DNA from 2 places in the Mesorhizobium sp. RIZ17 genome. Region 1 is predicted to be linked to the other one. Evidence: predicted binding sites of a transcription regulator. Region 1 holds the regulator's gene; the other holds the start of a gene.
What was found. The regulator PhoB, encoded in region 1, activates phosphate uptake and scavenging genes when phosphate is short. The targets are predictions, from matches to a motif close to TGTCATNNANCTGTCAT.
Positions count from the first base shown of each region.

Region 2: WDX12_RS01700 (acid phosphatase) is a predicted target of PhoB. The motif match lies at 1,605-1,621, and genes of this name have one in related genera.

Region 1 is NZ_CP147861.1:1,234,803-1,242,766, forward strand. Features, by position in the region: gene WDX12_RS06085 (ATP-binding cassette domain-containing protein) at 1-241, opposite strand, end outside; gene WDX12_RS06090 (sugar ABC transporter permease) at 253-1,605, opposite strand; gene xylF (D-xylose ABC transporter substrate-binding protein) at 1,859-2,899, opposite strand; gene WDX12_RS06100 (ROK family protein) at 3,266-4,507, shown strand; gene phoB (phosphate regulon transcriptional regulator PhoB) at 4,836-5,525, opposite strand; gene phoU (phosphate signaling complex protein PhoU) at 5,542-6,249, opposite strand; gene pstB (phosphate ABC transporter ATP-binding protein PstB) at 6,270-7,073, opposite strand; gene pstA (phosphate ABC transporter permease PstA) at 7,070-7,921, opposite strand; gene pstC (phosphate ABC transporter permease subunit PstC) at 7,925-7,964, opposite strand, start outside.
Region 2 is NZ_CP147861.1:322,715-330,678, reverse strand. Features, by position in the region: gene WDX12_RS01710 (cytochrome b) at 1-640, shown strand, start outside; gene WDX12_RS01705 (cytochrome c1) at 668-1,525, shown strand; gene WDX12_RS01700 (acid phosphatase) at 1,666-2,361, shown strand; gene WDX12_RS01695 (adenine phosphoribosyltransferase) at 2,557-3,102, shown strand; gene WDX12_RS01690 (MaoC family dehydratase) at 3,230-3,700, opposite strand; gene WDX12_RS01685 (MaoC family dehydratase) at 3,697-4,158, opposite strand; gene corA (magnesium/cobalt transporter CorA) at 4,271-5,245, opposite strand; gene ychF (redox-regulated ATPase YchF) at 5,381-6,484, opposite strand; gene WDX12_RS01670 (tetratricopeptide repeat protein) at 6,597-7,349, opposite strand; gene pth (aminoacyl-tRNA hydrolase) at 7,413-7,964, opposite strand, start outside.

The DNA of each region.
Region 1 (7,964 bases):
GATTGGAGATCGAAGCCTCCTCGCCATTGATGAAGATCTGCCCGCTGTCGCGCTTGTAGGCGCCGGACAGGATCTTGATCAGCGTCGATTTGCCCGCGCCATTGTGGCCGAGCAGCGCCATCACTTCGCCGGGGAAAAGATCGACCGAGGCGTCGTCGACGGCGCGGATGCCGCCGAAGGCGATCGAGATGTTGCGCATGTCGACCAGCGGAACGCCGGCGGGAGCGGATTTTTCAGCCATGCTCGTTCTCCTCAGACCCGCTTGCGATAGATGGTGTCGAGCCACACCGCGACGACCAGCACGGCGCCCACGACGATGCTCTGCAGCGGCGAATCGACGCCGAGCAGCACCATGCCGGACTGCAGCGACTGCATCAGAAGCGCGCCGAGCATCGCGCCGAGCACGGTTCCGGAGCCGCCGGCGAGCGAGGTGCCGCCGATGACCGCCGCGGCGATGACCAGGAGTTCGTCCAGCGTTCCGAGCACGTTTGTCGAGGAGTTCTGCCTGGCCGACGAGATCGCCGCCGCGATCGTCGCCAGCACGCCCATGATCATGAACACCTTCATGGTGATCCAGCGCGTGTTGATGCCGGCGAGGTTGGCTGCTTCTGGATTGCCGCCGATGGCAAAGACATAGCGGCCGAAGCGCGTGCGCTTGGTGACGAAGGTCATGATCAGGCCGACGGCGACGGCCATTAGCACCGGAATGGCGATGCCATGCGCGATGAACAGCCCGCCTTCGGGAACGGTGATGTTGTTGGCGGCGGCGTAGCGGTTCACGATGCCGACCGGCCAGGGATAGGAATTGGCGAGCCACACTGCGCCCAGGATGACCGCGCAGGTGACGGTGGCGAGCAGCGTCTCGGCCCAGACCGGACGCAGCGGGAAGCGGAAGCGCTTGCGCTGCACGCGGCCGTTGAAATGCATGAAGATGACCGCCAGGCAGGCGACGATGCCGACGGCCCAGCTCCATTTGGCGCCGATCGAGCCCGCCGGGCCGCCGCCCATCAGCTGGAAGGTTGCGTCGAGCGGCGCCACCGTCTGGCCGCTGGTGACCCACCAGGCAGCACCGCGCCAGACCAGCAGCCCGCCCAGCGTGACGATGAAGGCCGGCACTTCGAGATAGGCGATGATGAAGCCCTGGAAGGCGCCGATGATGAGGCCGAGCGCCAGGCCGATCAGCAATGCCAGGACCCAGATCCAGGGATTGCCCAATTCAAGCCCGACGAAGCGAACCAGGAAATGCACTTGGGCAAAGCCCATGACCATGCCGATCACCCCTTCGGCCGATCCGACCGACAGGTCGATGTTGCGCATGACGATGACCAGCACCATGCCTGAGGCCATGATCGCCACGGCCGAAGTCTGAACCGACAGGTTCCACAGATTGCGCGGCGTCAGGAAGGTGCGGCTGTCGAAGTCGAGCGGATTGACGCCGAGGCGCAGGCTGGAAATCACGTGCAGCCCGACCCAGATCAGCAGCAGCGCGCCTATCATGCCGAGCATGCGGGTATCGATCTCGGTTGCCTTCAGGAACCTGGCGACAGCGCCAAGTTCCGACGCGCGCGCGGTGTCCGCCGATTGGGTAGACGTCGTATCGGTCATGATTTCCTCCCGCCGGCCTGCCCGTCTGACGCGGATGCCTGGCCAAGCCTAGAAGCTATCCGCCAGAGGCGGAAACACAAATCTTTTTGAGAAAACGCCGCGGCTTCAAAGCAATCCCAGGAAAAGTGCGTGGCGGTTGGGATCGGCGACTTCGCCGTAGCTTCCCGTCCGGGATTGCGGCAACAAGGAACTGGAGCGGTTCATCGAACCGCTCCAGGCCGCGGCGCAGGATTTTGATCGAGAGCCGGCAAACTTAGTTGCAGACCTTGACGCTGCCGGCGGCAACGCCAGCGCAAACTTCGTCCTTCTTGATCCAGCCGGCGTCGATGACGACGTTGAGATTGTCCTTGGTGATCGCGATCGGGGTCAGGAACAGCGACTTGACGGTGTTGCCGCCAGGCGTCGTGAAGTCCTTGGCGCCGGCGATGTCGCCCATCTTCTTGCCGTTGGCGAGCTGCGAGGCGATCTCGGCGGCGTTCTTGCCAAGCTCGCGCGCGTCCTTCCACACCGACACGGTCTGCGTGCCGAGCGCGATGCGGTTGAGCGCCGCGTGATCGCCGTCCTGACCCGAGACCGGAACGGTGCCGGCCAGGCCTTGCGCCGTCAGCGCCGCTACGACGCCGCCGGCGGTGCCGTCATTGGCCGCCACGACCGCGTCGACCTTGTTGTCGTTGGCGGTCAGGAACTGCTCCATGTTCTTCTGCGCGTTGGCCGGCAGCCAGCCGTCGGTATAGGCCTCGCCGACATTCTTGATCTTGCCGCTGTCGATCGCCGCCTTGAGCACTTCCATGGAGCCCGAGAACAGGAAGTCGGCGTTCGGATCGGAACCCGAGCCCTTGATGAAGACGTAGTTGCCTTCCGGCTTGGCCTTGAACACCTCGCGGGCCTGCATGCGGCCGACTTCCTTGTTGTCGAAGGTCAGGTAGAAGACGTCCTTGTTCTCGATCAGGCGGTCATAGCCGACGACCGGAATGCCTTCGTCGAGCGCCTTCTGCACCGCCGGACCGATGGCCGAGGCATCCTGAGCCAGGATGATCAGCGAATTGGCGCCCTGCGAGATCAGGCTTTCGACATCGGTCAGCTGCTTGCCCGGATTGGACTGCGCGTCGGCCGAAATATACTTGTCGCCGGCGGCCTCGATGGCTGCCTTCATCGCCGCTTCGTCGGTCTTCCAGCGCTCTTCCTGGAAATTCGACCAAGAGACGCCGATCACCTTGTCCTTCGCCTCGGCGACCGACGCCAACGTCAGCGACATGGCAACGCCCGCCAGGATGGCGGCTGCGAATTTCTTCATGATATCCTCCCTGCGCTCTGTGCGGCGCGACCCAGACTGGCCCGAAGGCCGGTACAGAGGCTTTTTTTCGAGCCTCAAAAAAATAGTGATCCAGCAAAACGACGCTGTCAACCGCGATTCTGATGGGTTTTGATGGGTCCGAACATTTTTTTCGACACCCGCAATAAATAATGACATGGACCTTGGCTTCTGCCAGTATCCAGAAGCAATTCCAGGAAAAGTGCGCAGCGGTTTTCCGCCCGGAATTGCGTCAGAACAAAAGACAGACGGTTCGCCGTTTCCGCAAATGGTGAACCGTCTGGCGTGTCAACGCTAGGCCATGGCATCATCACAAGGCCGCGATGACCGGGGAGGACGTGCGAAGACATGTCGGTCGGAATCCGTCACGACGATTTGCGCCGGCGCAACCGCGCCATGGTGATTTCGGCCGTGCGCCGCGCCGGCCAGCCTTCGCGCACGGAGATTGCCGCCACCACCGGGCTCAGCCACTCGACCATTTCGGCGATCTCCGCCGATCTGATCCAGGAAGGCATTCTCACCGAGAGCAAGGCCAGCGAGCCGACGGCGCTGAAACGCGGCCGGCCGCAGATCGGCCTGGCGCTGAACCCTGAAGCCGCCGCGGTGCTGACCGTGGTCTTGTCGCTGAACTTCCTGTCGGTCGCCGTGATCGATTATGCCGGCCAGGTGGTCGCCGAGGAGCAGCAGCGCTTGGACACGCTTGTCATGCCCCGCGACGACTTGATCGGCGAATGCGTGGCGATCGTCCGGCGCCGGCTGCAGGATCCCGACCTCGACGTGAGCAGCGTCGCCCGCATCGCCATGGGCATCCAGGGCATCACCGATTCCCACGCACGGGCCATGCTGTGGTCGCCGATAACGCCGCTGACCGACATTCCTTTCGCCGACATCCTCGAGCAGGAATTCGGCATCCCCGCCACCATGGAGAACGACTGCAACATGATGGCGGTGGCGCTGCAATGGCGCGACCCCGAGCGCTATCGCGACGACTTCATCGCCATCCTCCTGTCGCACGGCATCGGCATGGGTCTGGTGCTGAAGGGCGCGCTGTTCACCGGCACGCATTCCTCGGGCGGCGAATTCGGCCACATGATCCACCGCCCGGGCGGCGCGCTTTGCCGCTGCGGCCGGCGCGGCTGCGTCGAGGCCTATGCCGGCAATTACGCGATCTGGCGCAGCGCCATGAAAATGAGCGAGGACGCCGAGCCGGTCGACGTCGGCGACGCCGACATGCGAGCCCTGGCCGCCAAGGCGCGCGAGAAGGACGGCCCCGAGCGGGAGGCTTACCGTCGGGCAGGCGAGGCGCTTGGTTTCGGTCTCGGCAGCCTGTTCGCCCTCATCGACCCGGCGCCCGTGGCCATGGTCGGCGTCAGCGCGGCCGCCTTCGACCTGATCGAGCCGGCGCTAAGGGAGGCGATCGCCCAGACCGCGGGCGGCCAGCACTCGGAATCGATCTCCTTCGACACCGAGCCTAACGAGCTGCCGCTGATCCGCGAAGGCTGCGCCATGCGCGCGCTGACCTTCGTCGACCAGGAGATTTTCGCGCCGGGCATGCAGGCAAGAGCGGGCAGCGGAAAAAACGTGGCCTGAGCGGCTTTGAAGTGACCGCTGGTCGCTGAGGACAGCAGCAGACGCTTGAGATTAGCGATGGCCCCGCAGCTTCGTCATTCCAGGGCGAAACAGGAGCGAAGCGACGCAGCGCAGACCCTGGAATCCATGCCGTTACTTCGATCGTAGGCGCAGCGGAGCAGAATTCTGCACCGCCCCGGCGCGTCGAAGTCACGGAATGGATCCTCGGGTCTGCGCTGCGTCGCTACGCTCCTTGCTCCGCCCGTGGATGACGACGCTAGAAGCGTCTCGGCTAATCACCATCGCAGATGCCGGGAGCGGAGCCCGTCAGCGCTTCCGCGCCCTATCCCTAATCCTCCCTGATCGCGTAACCCGCCCCGCGAATGGTTCGGATGACGTCGGGCATGCGGCCGTTGTTGACCGCCTTGCGCAGGCGGCCGACATGGACGTCCACCGTGCGCTCGTCGATATAGATCGTCTCGCCCCAGACATTGTCGAGCAGTTGGCTGCGCGAGAACACGCGGCCAGGATGCCGCATCATGAATTCGAGCAGGCGGAACTCGGTCGGGCCGAGCCTTATCTCGCTCTTCTTGCGGTAGACGCGATGCGACTCGCGGTCGAGCACGATGTCGCCGACCTTGAGCACGCTGGACAGCACCTCCGGCTTGGCGCGGCGCAGCAGCGCCTTGACGCGCGCCATGAATTCCGGCGTCGAGAACGGCTTGACCAGGTAGTCGTCGGCGCCGGTCGAGAGCCCGCGCACGCGGTCGCTTTCCTCGCCCCGCGCCGTCAGCATGATGATCGGCAGCCGCTCGGTCTCGGGCCGCATCCTGAGGCGCCGGCAGAGCTCGATGCCGGAAACCGCCGGCACCATCCAGTCGAGCACGAGCAGGTCGGGAACGTTTTCCTGAAGGCGGATTTCGGCCTCGTCGCCGCGGGTCACCACTTCCACCTGGTAACCCTCGGATTCGAGATTGTAGCGGAGCAGCACCCCCAGCGGCTCCTCATCCTCCACCACCATGATGCGTGGCGCGATCATCGGGGTAACCTTCTCGTCAGGCCGCCGGCGCCGACATTGCCGTCTCGTCCTGCTTGGGACGGTTGGCGGGCAATTGCGTACCGGTGAGCACATAATAGGCGTTCTCGGCGATGTTGGTCACATGGTCGCCGATGCGCTCGAGATTCTTGGCGCAGAACAGAAGATGCGTGCAAGCGGTGATGTTGCGCGGATCTTCCATCATGTAGGTCAACAGCTCGCGGAAGACGGACGTGTATTTGACGTCGATGCGCTCGTCGTCGTTGCGCAGCTTGGCCAGCGCAGTGGCGTCGCCCACCATATATTCCTGGGTCACGGCCTGGACCTGGATCAGCACCAGCTGCGCCATGGAATCGATCGAATGCGTGAGGTCGCGCGGCGCGGTGCTGACGCCGACCGCGCCAACGCGCTTGGCGATGTTCTTGGCAAGATCGCCGATGCGTTCGAGATCGCCCGCCATGCGGATCGAGCCGACAACGTTGCGCAGGTCGTCCGCCATCGGCTGCCGCTTGGCGATCAGCGTGATGGCGCGGTCGTCAAGCTCGCGCTGGCGCGCGTCCATGATGGCGTCGTCGGAGACGACGCGCTGCGCCAGCGCATTGTCGGTTTCGAGCAGGGCCCTGGTCGCGCCGCCGACCATGGAGCCGGCCAGATCGCCCATGTCGTTGATAAGCCGGCTGATCTGCCTCAGATCCTCGTCGAAGGAGGCGACGGTATGTTCGGCCATGATGATGTCCTCGTATGAACTCAGCCGAAGCGGCCGGTGATGTAGTCCTGCGTGCGCTTTTCGCGGGGCGAGGTGAAGATCTTCTCGGTCCGGTCGAACTCCACCAGCTCGCCCAGATACATGAACGCCGTCTGCCTCGACACGCGCGCCGCCTGCTGCATGTTGTGGGTGACGATGACGATCGTATAGTCGGCCTGCAACTCGTCGATCAGTTCCTCGATCTTGGCGGTCGACAGCGGATCGAGCGCCGAGGCCGGCTCGTCGAGCAGGATGACCTCGGGCTTCACCGCCACGGTGCGGGCGATGCACAGGCGCTGCTGTTGGCCGCCGGAAAGGCTGAGGCCGCTGGCGTTGAGCTTGTCCTTGACCTCGTTCCACAGCGCGGCGCGCTTCAGCGCCGACTCGACGCGGCTGTCCATCTCGGCCTTGCTGATCTTCTCATACAGCCTGACGCCGAAGGCGATGTTCTCGTAGATCGACATCGGGAACGGCGTCGGCTTCTGGAACACCATGCCGATCTTGGTGCGCAGAAGGTTGAGGTCCTGCGAGCGGTCGAGGATGTTCTTGCCGTCGAGCAGTACCTGGCCCTCGGCGCTCTGCTTCGGATAGAGCTCGTAGATGCGGTTGAGCACGCGCAGCAGCGTCGACTTCCCGCAGCCCGACGGGCCGATGAAGGCGGTCACGCTGCGCTCCGGCAAGGACAGGTTGATGTCCTTCAGCGCCTTCGATTGGCCATAGTAGAAATTGAGGTTCTTGACCTCGATCTTGGCCTTCTCGACGGTCGTGTCGGCTACGTTCAGGTCGGTGGACAACATCGGTTTCATCTGTCCTCTCTGCGTCCGGTCAGGCTGCGGGCGATAATGCTCAGCCCGAGAACCGTAAGGGTGATTATGAGTGCGCCCGTCCAGGCCAGCTGCTGCCATTCCTCGTAAGGGCTGAGGGCGAACTGGAAGATGGTCACCGGCAGGCTGGCCATCGGGGCATTGAGATTGCTCGACCAGAACTGGTTGTTGAGCGCGGTGAAGAGAAGCGGCGCGGTTTCGCCGGAGATGCGGGCGATCGCCAGCAGGATGCCGGTCACGATGCCGGACAGGGCCGCGCGGTAGGCGACCGAGCGGATCACCACCCAGCGTGGCGCGCCGATGGCGGTGCCCGCTTCGCGCAGCGCGTTGGGCACGAGGTTCAGCATGTCCTCTGTGGTGCGCACCACGACGGGGATCACCAGGATCGACAGGGCGACGGCGCCGGCAATCGCCGAGAAGTGCCCCATCGGCCGTACCATCAGCTCATAGACGAACAGGCCGATGATGATCGATGGCGCCGACAGCAGGATGTCGTTGATGAAGCGCACGATCGTCGTGAGCTTCGAGAAGCGCCCGTACTCGGCCATGTAGGTACCGGCCAGCACGCCGATCGGCGTGCCGACGATGATGCCGATGATCGTCATGACGATGCTGCCGTAGATGGCGTTGAGCAGGCCGCCGGCGTCGCCGGGCGGCGGCGTCATCTGCGTGAACACGGCCAGGTTCACCCCGGAGAGCCCCTTATAGAGCAGCGCCCCGAGGATCAACGCCAGCCAGGCGAGGCCGATGCCCGCCGCGACGACGCACAGCGCCATCATCACGGCGTTCTTGCGTTTGCGGCTTTGGTGAAGCGATGCGGCAGTCGACATCGGTCAGGCTCCCGTGCGGCTATCGATGCGCAACAGCATGTAG
Region 2 (7,964 bases), 910 kb from region 1:
GTCGAATCCGACCGGCATCGAGGTCAAGTCGAAGACCGACACCGTGGCGTTCACGCCCTATGCGACCATCAAGGACGCGTTTGGCATGATCGTGTTCCTGTTCGTCTTTGCTTATTTCGTCTTCTACCTGCCGAATTATCTCGGCCATGCCGACAACTATATCGTCGCCAACCCGCTGAAGACGCCGGCCCACATCGTTCCGGAATGGTACTTCCTGCCGTTCTACGCGATCCTGCGCGCCATCACCTTCAACGTCGGGCCGATCAACTCCAAACTCGGCGGCGTGCTGTGCATGTTCGGCGCCATCGCCATGCTGTTCCTGGTGCCGTGGCTCGATACCTCCAAGGTGCGCTCGGCAGTGTACCGCCCGTGGTACAAGCTGTTCTTCTGGCTGTTCGTGGCCGACGCCATCCTGCTTGGCTGGCTTGGCTCGCAGCCGGCGGAAGGCGCTTATGTGTTCATGGCGCAGATGGCCACGCTCTTCTACTTCGCCTTCTTCCTGATCATCATGCCGGTGCTCGGCCTGATCGAGACGCCGCGCAGGCTGCCGAACTCGATCACCGAGGCGGTGCTGGAGAAGAACAAAGGCGGCAGCGGGCATCCGGCGGGCGCCACGGCCGCACCACAGACCAAGGGCTGAGCGGTAGAGAATCTAAGGGGATTTGGCATGAAGAAGATTCTCACCTCGCTGGCGCTGATCGGCCTTGTGGCTGCCGGCACCGCGGCAATAGCCGCTGAAGAGGAACACAACGCGGCCGCGCCGACGCATTTCCCGATCAACGAGCCGAAGGAAATGAGCTGGAGCTTCACCGGCCCGTTCGGAACCTATGACAAGGCGCAGCTGCAGCGCGGCCTCAAGGTTTACAAGGAAGTCTGCTCGGCCTGCCATTCGATGAATCTGGTGGCGTTCCGCACGCTGTCGGACCTTGGCTATTCCGAGGCCCAGATCAAGTCGCTGGCCGCGAGCTACACGATCCATGACGGCCCCAACGATGCCGGCGACATGTTCGATCGTCCCGGCAAGCCGTCGGACCATTTCCCGGCGCCGTTCCCGAATGTAGAGGCCGCGGCAGCTGCCAATGGCGGGGCCGCTCCGCCGGACATGTCGCTGCTCGCCAAGGCGCGCGGCGTCGAGCGCGGTTTTCCGCAGTTCGTCTTCGACATCTTCACCCAGTATGATGCGGGTGGCCCGGACTACATCCACTCGCTGCTGACCGGCTACGATCAGACGCCGCCCGCCGGCATGGTCATCCCGGAAGGCACGCACTACAATCCGTATTTCATGTCGGGCGTGTCGCTGAAGATGCCGAAGCCGCTCTCCGACGGTCAGGTGACTTATGACGACGGCGCGCCGCAGACAGTCGATCAGTATTCTCGCGATGTGGCGAGCTTCCTGGCATGGGCGGCAGAGCCGCATATGGAAGACCGCAAGAAGACCGGCTTCCGCGTGCTGGCGTTCCTGCTGCTGTTCGGCGCATTGATCTACATGACCAAGCGCCGCGTGTGGGCCGACGTGGCGCACTGAGGCGCTATCGACCGCACGCAATCCAAGAAGGGCGCCGCAAGGCGCCCTTCTTGCATTTCGGCATGCGTAAACCGGACCATGTCACATGGCCGTCATCGCGGGCGGTGATCCTGCCTTGCCCTCATCAAAGGATCACACCCATGAGAAGATACGTCTCGCTCGCGGCCGGCTTCCTGCTGCTCGTCACTGGATACGCCGCCCATGCTGACGAAGCCCAGCCTTTCGTCACCAACAAGGACATCGACCTGACGATGATCCTGCCGCCGCCGCCAGCCAATGATTCGGCGGAAACCAAAGCCGAGCTCGGCGAGGTGCTGACGTTGCAGGTGACGCGCACGCCGGAAATGGAAAAGCGCGCCATCGCCGATGCCGAAGAGAATGTCTGGCGCTTCGCGGATGTCATGGGGCCGAAGTTCAACAAGGAAACGCTGCCGAAGTTCAGCGCCTTCTTCGATCGCGTCGTGGCGACCGAAGGCGCCGTCGTCGATCCGGCCAAGGATGTCTGGAAGCGTCCGCGCCCACATCAGCTCAGCGACCTGGTCAAGCCGGTCGTGAAGCTGTCGAACTCCGGTTCCTGGCCGTCGGGTCATGCGACGGTCGGCACCATGATGGGCATCATCCTCGCCGATATGGTTCCGGAAAAGCGCGCCGAGATCATGGCGCGTGCGGCCGAATTCGCCCATAACCGCGTGGTCGGCGGCATCCACTATCCGTCCGACATCGAGATGGGAAAGATTTCCGGCAGCGTCATCGCCGCGGTCCTGCTCAACCGCCCCGATTTCAAGGCCGAATACGAAGTGGCGCGCTCCGAGTTGCGCTCGGATCTCGGCATGTAGTCGCGGCGATCTCGTCTGCCTTTCGAAGGGCGCCTTCGCAGGCGCCCTTTTCATTATGGCCGAGGCCGTTCAGGGGCTGATCCTTTGCCGGATGTGCTTGTCTCTGGCGTAACATCGCGGTAGCCCTTGTCGGTCGCGTCGGGCAGCAATGGCCGACGCCGTCAAATCCGACAGCCGGACACGCGGAAAGCCTCGATGAAATCCTCCCTCGAAGACACGCTGCTTGCGGCCATCCGCACCATTCCGGATTACCCCAGGCCCGGCATCCTGTTTCGCGACATCACCACGCTGCTCGGCAATGCGCGCGCCTTTCGCCGCGCCATCGACGAGCTGGTGCATCCCTATGCCGGGCTGAAGATCGACAAGATCGCCGGCATCGAGGCGCGCGGCTTCATCCTGGGCGGCGCCGTGGCGCACCAGCTTTCGGCGGGCTTCGTGCCGATCCGCAAGAAGGGCAAGCTGCCTTATGAGACGGTGCGCGTGGCCTACAGCCTCGAATACGGGCTGGACGAGATGGAGATGCACAAGGACGGCGTCTCGCCGGGCGAGAAGGTGATCGTGGTCGACGACCTGATTGCCACCGGCGGCACGGCGGAAGCGGCGGTGAAGCTGCTCAGGCAAATCGGCGCCGACATCGTCGCGGGCTGCTTCGTCATCGACCTGCCGGACCTCGGCGGCCGCAAGAAGCTGGAAGCGCTCGACGTGCCGGTCAGGACGCTGATCGGGTTCGAGGGGCATTAGTGAGTAGTGAATAGTGAATAGTGAATAGTGAATGGCTATTCGATGATAAGCGTCGAATTTATCCGCGCACACTACACACTACACACTACACACTACACACTACACACTACTCACCATTCACCATTCACTACTCCACCTTCACCAGCACGGCGCTGTCGAACTCGATGACCTTGTCGCCGGTCGAATCGGAGGCCTCGCAGCGCAGTGTGAGCAGGTTCCAGCCCGGACGCCCGGCAAGCGGGCGGTGGGCCAAGGCGGTGCGCGTGAAGGTCACCGTCTCGCCGGCATAGACCGGCTTCAGCCATTTCAAATTGCGGAAGCCGGGCGAGGGGCCGAATTCGGGTTGCGGGCCGGGGCCGGTCCAGCGCACGCCCTCGGTCTCCATGCGCTTTTCGAGGTTGTATTTCATCCAGGTGGCGGCGGTGTGCCAGCCGGAGGCGCAGAGCCCGCCAAGCACGCTGTTCTTCGCCGCCTCCTCGTCGACGTGGAAGACCTGCGGATCGTATTTCCTGGCGAACGCCTTGATCTCGTCGGCCTCGAATTTATGCGAGCCGAGCGTGACGGTCTGGCCGATCAGGAAGAATTCGTCGAGGGTCATGCCCCGGCCCCGCGGGTCAGGAACATACCGGTGTTCTCCAGCTCGAAGACGCTTTCGCCGCGCTGGTTGACGAGCTCGCTGCGCATGGTGATCAAGCCGAGCTGCGGCCTCGATTTGGATTGGCGCTTGGACAGTATGGTGACCGTGCCGGTCAGCCGGTCGCCGGCCAGAACCGGCTTCTTCCATTTCACATGCTCGATGCCGGGGGAGCCCTGCGAGGTCGAATCGAGCAGGAAGGCGTCGCACAACATGCGCATGAACATCGCGCAGGTGTGCCAGCCCGAAGCCGAAAGCCCGCCAAGGATGCTCGCCTTGCCGGCTTCCTCGTCGAGATGCATCGGCTGGGCATCGAATTCGCTGGCGAATTCGATGATTTCGGCAGCTTTTACGTCCTTGCTGCCGATGTCCAGCGAGGCGCCCTCGACAAAATCCTCATAGGCCCAGGTCTTTCCGGTCATGCTGACAATCCGGTTGACGACGTGCGATCCGTAGGTCGGGCACCCCGGATGAAGGCCAATGGCGATTTGGTCAAGTGATTTCTGGTAAGCCAGCCGTCGCCGGCAAACACCGTCAGAGCCAGCCGCGGCGGCGGAAATACCAGAAGGGCAGGATCGCCGAGACCACCATCAGGCCGATGGCGAAGGGATAGCCCAACTCCCATTTGAGCTCGGGGATGATGTCGAAATTCATGCCGTAGATCGACGCGACCAGCGTCGGCGGCAGAAAGATGACGGCGGCGACCGAGAAGATCTTGATGATGGCGTTCTGCTCGATCGAGATCATGCCAAGCGTGGCATCGAGCAGGAAGGAGATCTTCTGCGACAGGAAGGTGGCATGGTCGGCAAGCGAGAGCACATCGCGCGACAGCGTCTTGATGCGGGCGCGCACATCCTTGCTCATCTTGGTCTGGGCGGCGACATGGGCAAGAAAGCCGGCAAGGCGCTGCAGCGAGATCAGGCTGTCGCGGACCGAGGAAGCGATGTCCTCCTTGCGGCCGATGCCTTTCAGGAGCTCCTGGAAATCGCGGTTGCGCTTCGAGGCTTTGGTCGAGCGGGCTTCGAAGATGTCGCGCGAGATCACTTCGACCTCACGGCCGGCGCGCTCGAGGATGTCGGCCAGGCGATCGACGATCGCTTCCAAAAGACCGATCAGGATGGTGTCGCCGCTGGTACAGCCGGTCGCCACCTTTTCGGCGCGCAGCGGGAAGGTCTTGAAGGCTTTGGGTTCGTGGTAGCGGATGGTGATCAGCCTCTTGCCGGCAAGCGCGAAGGTCACCGGCGACATCAAGGGATCGTCGGCCTCGGTCTGCGCCGGCAGCACGGCGGTCATGAAGTAGCCGCCGTCCTCGATATAGAGGCGGCTCGAAATCTCGATCTCCTCCATCTCCTCGCGGGTCGGGATGGCAATGCCCAGCCAGCCCTCGACGCGCGCCTCTTCCTCCTTGGTCGGGTTGAAGAGATCGGCCCAGACGACCCTGTCGCCATCGGCCGCAAGGTCCTCGGTGAGGCGCAGGCGATCATTGTCCACGACGAAGGTTTTTATCATCGCCGGGTCTCCCTTGCCGGAAAGGGTTTCGTTCGATTGCACCGGGATTGCCGACGAAACACCGCCTGCAATAGCCGACTAGCCCCGTGATATCACAAGGTCAAGACAGCGGGCGGTAGCGGCACCGAAAGGGAATCAGGTGTTGAACTTGAACAGCATGATGTCGCCGTCCTGGACGACATATTCCTTGCCTTCGTCGCGCGCCTTGCCGGCTTCCTTGGCGGCCACCTCGCCGCCCAGCGTTACGAAGTCGTTGTAGGAGATCGTCTGGGCGCGGATGAAGCCACGTTCGAAGTCGGTGTGGATGACGCCGGCCGCTTGCGGCGCCTTATCGCCTTTGTGGATCGTCCAGGCGCGCGTCTCCTTCGGCCCGACGGTGAAATAGGTGATCAGATGCAGGAGTTCGTAGCCGGCGCGGATCACCTTGTTGAGGCCCGGCTCATCGAGGCCGATCGACGCAAGGAACTCCATTTCCTCCTCGTCGGAAAGCTGGGCAACTTCCGCCTCGATCGCCGCCGAGATCACCACCGTGCCGGCGCCCTGCGCGGCGGCCATCTTCTCCACCGCCCTGGTGTGCTCGTTGCCGGTGGCGGCGTCCGCCTCGGCGACGTTGCAGACATAGAGAACGGGATGCGAGGTGAGCAGGTTCAGCCCCTGCAGGATGCGCAGATCCTCCGCCGCGATGCCGTTCAACAGGAAGCGCGTCGGCTTGCCGGCCTGCAGCAGTTCAAGCGCGGCCTCCATCATCGGCAGGACGGCCATGGCTTCCTTGTCCTTGCCTGCGGCCCGCTTGCGGATCTGGGCGATGCGGCGCTCGAGACTTTCGAGGTCGGCGAGCATCAGCTCGGTCTCGACCGTCTCGGCGTCGGCGACAGGGTCGATGCGGCCTTCGACATGGGTGATGTCGTCATCCTCGAAACAGCGCAGCACATGCACGATGGCGTCGACCTCGCGGATGTTGGCGAGGAACTGGTTGCCCAGCCCTTCGCCCTTGGAGGCGCCGCGTACCAGGCCGGCGATGTCGACGAAGGAGATGCGGGTCGGGATGATCTCCTTCGACTTGCCGATCGCCGCGATCTTCTGCAGGCGCGGATCCGGCACCGCCACCTCGCCGGTGTTCGGCTCGATGGTGCAGAAAGGATAGTTGGCGGCCTGCGCGGCGGCCGTCCTGGTCAGCGCATTGAACAGCGTCGACTTGCCGACGTTGGGCAAGCCAACGATGCCACATTTGAAACCCATGTTCGTCCAGTCCTGTCGGAATTCGATTTTGGTGAGGGCTATGGGCGATAGGGGTGACGAACGTCAAGCCCCGATCGGCCGCCTCACGGCCGCTAATCTGGTTATCGCCGGATCACCGCGCAAGCTGGCGCAGCCGGGCGAGACGCTCCGGTTCGCTGCGGACGAAGGCCTGGTCCTTCTCCAGCACAGCCAGCGCCTCTCGGGCGCTGTCGCGAGCGCCGTCCAAGTCGCCGAGAAGGGCGCGGCATTCGGCCAGCTCCTCCAGCACATAAGGCGCCTGCGCGCCGTCGGCGGCCGCCGCAGCTGCGGTTTCTTCGGCAAGCCGGTGGGCTTCTTCCAGGCGCTCCAGCGCACGCAACGTCCTGATCACGGCATAGCGCGCGATGCGCAGCTCGCGTTTCTCGCCGGCCGAGCGGCGCAGCTCGACCGCCTGCTCGAACAGCGCCAATGCATCCGCGAGCCGGCCGGCGTCGAAATAGGACCAGCCGAGATTGTTGAGCAGGGGGCCACGCCAGATACCGGCCTCCGGATGCTCGCCGATATGGGCAAGGGCCGTCGCGGTCCATTCGACGGCGTCGTCAAGCGTACCGACGATTGCCAGCATATGCGCGGCATCCGCGGCCAATGCATGAGCTCCGGCTGCCCGCGCCAGTCGCCAGGCTTCGCCGAACAGCGGCCGCGCCGTCTCGCGCTCGCCGGCGGAATTGTAGAGGCGACCGCGTTCGAGGGCGCAGAGCGCGCGGGCTTGCGGATCGTCGCCGGCCAGACGACAGGCCTGGTCGATCAGCGCGTGACCCGCGGCGAAGTCCCCGGCCAGGCCGAGTTTTCTGGCGCGTGCCGCGATATCCGAAACACTGTCCGCCATGCCGATCTCACTTGTGGCCCGGGTGCGATGCCGCTGAGCGATCCCGCGCGGACGCGCCGCCCTTTAGTCTTTTCCAAACAGCTTCTTCAGCATGGCGGCCATCGGGCCGCTTTCGGGAAGTTTTGCCGCCGGCTGTTGCGGGCGCGCCTGGCGGACATGGCTTTGCTGCTTCGGCGGCTTGGGCGGCGGGCGGTCGTCATCGCCGGTCGGCACGAGCTTGTCGCGCAAGGCGAGCGTGACGCGGTTCATGAACGAGCTGTCGTCGCCCTTGGCCAGCAGACCGGCGTCGTCGGCGATTGCCGCCAGCAGGACATCGAGCCATTCGCGGTCGGCCTTGGCGAAATCGCCGAGCACATGGCCGTGCACCATCTCCTTGACGCCGGGATGGCCGACGCCAATGCGCACCCGACGAAAGGCGTTGCCGACATGCTGGTCGAGCGAACGGATGCCGTTATGGCCGCCGGAGCCGCCGCCGACCTTGACCCGAAGCTTGCCGGCGGCAAGGTCGATCTCGTCATAGAAGACGGTGAGGGCGGAAGGTTCGAGCTTATAGAAGCGCAGCGCTTCGCCGACCGACTGTCCGGAGAGATTCATGAAGGTCTGCGGCTTGATCAG